Regions from separate parts of the Leucobacter sp. genome, predicted to be linked through region 2. Evidence: riboswitches for the same ligand, from Rfam matches in the RefSeq annotation. Region 2 holds a riboswitch; the other holds the start of a gene.
What was found. A riboswitch is a leader RNA that binds a small molecule or an ion and turns the genes downstream of it on or off. The one in region 2 is predicted to bind thiamine pyrophosphate.
Positions count from the first base shown of each region.

Region 1 (2,191 bases), on a different contig from region 2:
TTCTCGGCGGGCGCGGGCACCTCGGTCACCCCCTTCGAAACCCTGCTCGGCCCGCTGCCGGCACTGCCGATCTTCGGAGCGATTCCGCAGGGGTGGGGCGGCCTCGGGGCTCTCGCTCCCGCACTGCTCGTGCTGGCCGGCCTGGGGCTCGGGCTGCTCTTCGCGCTTCGTCCGGAGCTGCGCCGCGCGCGGTGGGGCGTCGCCCTGGCGATCCCCGTCGTTTCGGCCGCCCTCGCGGGGCTGGCGATCGCGGGCGTCTGCGCGCTGGCGGGCGGATCGCTGGGACCCGAGCGGCTCGCGGAGACCGGGGCGCACCCCTGGCTCGCCGGCGGGCTCGTCGCCGCCGAGCTCGCGGTCGGGCTGCTGCTCGGGGTGACCGCCGGGCGGACCGACTACTCGCGGTTGCGCGACGCGCTTCCCGACACCGTGCCCGGCGCCGATGCGCTGAACCGGTTGCGGAGCGGCCGCGGCGCCGACCCGAGCGGCGCCGAGCCGAGGGGCGCCGACGAGCAGGAGACCGTGCCGCTCGACGACACCGTCGGCGGCCTCCGAGGACTCTCGTACCTCCCGGTCGCACAGGAGACGACGCAGGAGACGGATCAGCCGACGACCGAGGTCCGGCCCGTGCACGAGGCGGCATCGCCGGAGGACCTGGAGCACCCGGATGCTCGGGAGGCCTCGGAATCCGGGGGCGCCGCGGCGAAGCGACCCGTCCGGGAGACGGGGATCGACGCCGAACCCGAGGTCGGAACAGGCTGGGCCGATCCGGCGACCGGAGCTGACGGCGACCGGGAGACCGGGGCCGAAGGCACCGCGGGGGGATCCGCCGCCGACGAGGAGTCCGAGACGGACGCGCTGCTGCGGGCCTACGCCTGGGATGGTGGCGGCGAAGCGGGCGAGCAGTCCGCCGACGAGGCCCGCCGGACCGGTTGGCGCTGGCCGCGCCGGAAGGGCTAGTGTAGAGGGGCAATCCACGGGAGTCCGCGCGCGGCGGGCTGAGAGGGAGCACGCGAGCTCCGACCGTTCAACCTGATCTGGTTCATGCCAGCGGAGGAAGGAAGCCTCGATGAAGTCTGCACTCCCGTCGAATCACCACCCGCGCGCGCGTCGCGCAGCACTGCCTGCCGTCGCGCTCGTCGCCATCGGCGGTCTCGCGCTCGCGGGCTGCTCCCCGGCGCCGTTCGACGGCCCCGGCCAGGCCGGCGGCGACGCCGGCGAGAAGGTCACCCTCGTCGTGCACGATTCGTTCCCCAACGAGGCGTTCGCCGAGGCCGCGAGCGCCGCCACCGGCTACGACGTCGAGGTGGTCTCGGCCGGCGACGGCGGGGAGCTGACCAACAAGCTGGTGCTCACGAAGGGCGCGCCCATCGCCGACGCCTTCTTCGGGGTCGACACCATCTTCGCCTCGCGCATCGTCGAGAACGACGTCGTCGCTCCGCATCGCCCCGAGGGCTTCCCCGAGAGCGGGAGCGACTACGCGATCCTCGCGGAGGGCGAGGAGGGCGCTGCTGGCGACGCGCCGTTCGCCCTCGTGCCGGTCGATCACGGCGCGACCTGCATCAACGTCGACACGGACTGGTTCGCCTCGGAGGGGATCGCCGAGCCCGAGAGCTACGAGGATCTCGCCGATCCCGCCTACCGTGATCTCACGGTGCTGCTGGATCCGACCGCGTCGTCGACGGGCGCCTCGTTCCTCGTCGGCACGGTCGCGAGGTTCGGCGAGGACGGCTTCGCCGACTACTGGCAGAGCCTCGTCGACAACGGGGCCCGCATCGAGCAGGGCTGGAGCGACGCGTACTACGGGCAGTTCACCCAGGGCGGCGACGGCGGTACGCGGCCGATCGTGCTCTCGTACGCCTCGTCCCCGGCGTTCACCGTGGCCGAGGACGGATCCGCGTCCTCGACGAGGGCACTGCTCGACACGTGCACCCGTCAGGTGGAGTACGCGGGGGTGCTCGCCGGCGCGGCCAACGAGGCCGGCGCGCAGGCGGTGGTCGACTACCTCGTCTCTCCCGAGTTCCAGCAGACGATCCCGGACGCCATGTACATGACCCCCGTCGACGCCTCGGTCGAGATGCCCGAGGACTGGGCGCGGTTCGCCCCGGAGCCCGCAGCCGGGCAGACGCACGATCTCCCCGCCGCCGAGATCGAGCGCGGCCGCGAGGACTGGCTGAAGACTCTGAGCGAGCAG
Region 1 is NZ_JAIVPF010000054.1:42,103-44,293, reverse strand. It holds gene ACWKZU_RS10930 (cell division protein PerM) at 1-957, shown strand, start outside; TPP riboswitch at 964-1,073, shown strand; gene ACWKZU_RS10925 (thiamine ABC transporter substrate-binding protein) at 1,067-2,191, shown strand, end outside.
Region 1: it holds a riboswitch for thiamine pyrophosphate, as region 2 does, so the genes downstream of both, ACWKZU_RS10925 (thiamine ABC transporter substrate-binding protein) here and ACWKZU_RS02305 (ABC transporter substrate-binding protein) in region 2, are expected to answer to the same signal.

Region 2 (2,191 bases):
CGGATCGGCGACGGGCTGTTGATCGAGATCGTGAGGTGCGTCACCACGTGCTGCACGGTGCGACCGACCCCGATCCAGGCGTTCGCCGCCGTCTGGAGCACGGCCGCGAGGTCGCCGTCGAGGCGGGTCGCGTAGTGGTCGGATCCCGAGTACACCCCCTCGGCCTTCGCCCGTTCGATCGCCGCGTAGATGGGAGTCATGTGATCGGCGTCGCCGCCCGCGTCTGCGCCGTTCGCCCCGCCGGCGCCGTGGCCGCCGTCGAGCAGCGGATAGAGCGACCAGTGGGCACGGGCGCGCACGCCGGTGTCGTCGAGCGTCACGGGATCCGCGCCGATCGCCGCGACTCCGGCCGGCAGCGCGCACTGCAGCTCGCCCGGGCAGCCGCGCGACAGCAGGACCGCCGCCGAGAGGTGCGCTCCGCTGCGCGCCGCCGCCGCGACGACGTCGCGGATGTAGGCGAGCACTCGCTGCTCGGAGCCGGTGACGAACGTCGAGATGTCGCCGGTCTCGAGGGTCAGGCCGGCGGCGTCCGCCTCGGCGAGGGCGCCGAGGATGATCGCGACGTAGTCGGAGTCGTAGACCGACAGGGTGAAGCGGGCGCCCACGCCGTACTGCTGCGGTGTCAGGGGCGCGGGGGCGGGCGTCGCATCGGCAGGGATCGCGTCGTTCTGCTGCGGAGTCACGCCCACCACCATAGGGGATCGCTTCGCGCTCGATGACGGAGTGTTGCTAGCATGTGGGGCACACGGGAGTCCGGTAGGCCGGGCTGAGAGGAAGGTCATCAACCTTCGACCGTCGAACCTGATCTGGATCATGCCAGCGCAGGGAGACACTCTACGAACCCGTGCCCATCCATCACAGAAGGGGCACGCTTCAATGCGCCACCACATCATCACCCGCACCCATTCCCGCGCCGCACAGCGGGACGGCACCGGCACCGGCAGAGCAGTGCTGCGGCGGTTCGCCGCCGCCGGGGCCGCGATCCTCGCCGCAGGCCTCGCGCTCACCGCGTGCGCCGGAACCGCACCCGCCGAGGATCCGGCCGCGGGCGAGGGACTCGCCCCCGTCGCGTTCGCGCTCGACTGGGCGCCCAACACCAACCACATCGGCGTGTACGTCGCCGATGAGCTCGGGTACTTCGCGGAGGCGGGGCTCGACGTCGAGATCCTGCCCTACGGCTCCACCCCGGCGGTGCAGCTGGTCTCGGCGGGCGAGGCCGACTTCGGCATCGGCGGCCAGTCGGGCGTGCAGATGGCGCGCACGGCCGGGCTCGATCTGGTCTCGGTGTACCGCGTCACGCAGACCGACACCGGGCGCCTGGTGATGCTGGGGGACCGCGAGGACCTCACGCGCCCCGCCGACCTCGACGGGCTCGTCTTCGGCGGCTTCGGAGCCCCGCTGTACTCGGCGCTCGCCGCCTCGACGATCCGAGGCGACGGCGGTGAGGGCGAGTTCGAGGAGGTGGTGCTCGACACCGGCGCCTACGAGGCGCTCTCGCAGGGGCGCATCGACTTCACGCTCTCGGTGTCGACCTGGGAGGACCTGCAGACGCGGATCGACGGGCACCCCTACCGAGCCTTCCGCTACCAGGACTTCGGCGTGCCCGAGCAGCAGTCCACCGGCATCGTGTCGAGCGAGCGGTACCTCGACGAGCATCCCGAGGAGGCCGCGGCGTTCGTGCAGGCGGTGGCCCGGGGCTACGCCTACGCCGCCGACCACCCGGACGAGGCCGCGGAACTGCTCATCGCCGCGAACCCCGACACGCTCGGCACGGCCGAGGAGCTCGTGCGCCGCAGCGCCGAACTGATGGCGAGCGACGGGTACCTCGTCTCCGAGGAGCGGCCGATCGGGGCCGCGGATCCCGAGGCCTGGGCGGAGTTCGGCGCCTTCCTCTTCGAGGGCGGCTTCCTCACCGACTCCGAGGGCGAGCCGCTCGCCGAGGAGCCCGACTGGACCGAGTACTACACCGACGAGTACCTGTGACGCGCTCGCGAGGAGCCGAGGCCGGGGGATCGGCCGCGTCGCGCATCGCGGGCGCGGCGGTGCCCCCGGTCCTCGCGTTCCTCGTGCTGCTCGCCCTCTGGCAGGCGGTGGCCGTCGCCGGCCTCGTGCCGGCCGACATGCTGCCGGCGCCCACCCGCATCGTGTCGTCCGGACTCGCGGAGCGCGACGCGCTGCTGCGGCACACCGC
Region 2 is NZ_JAIVPF010000016.1:8,722-10,912, reverse strand. It holds gene ACWKZU_RS02310 (YkoF family thiamine/hydroxymethylpyrimidine-binding protein) at 1-683, opposite strand, end outside; TPP riboswitch at 736-845, shown strand; gene ACWKZU_RS02305 (ABC transporter substrate-binding protein) at 877-1,983, shown strand; gene ACWKZU_RS02300 (ABC transporter permease) at 1,980-2,191, shown strand, end outside.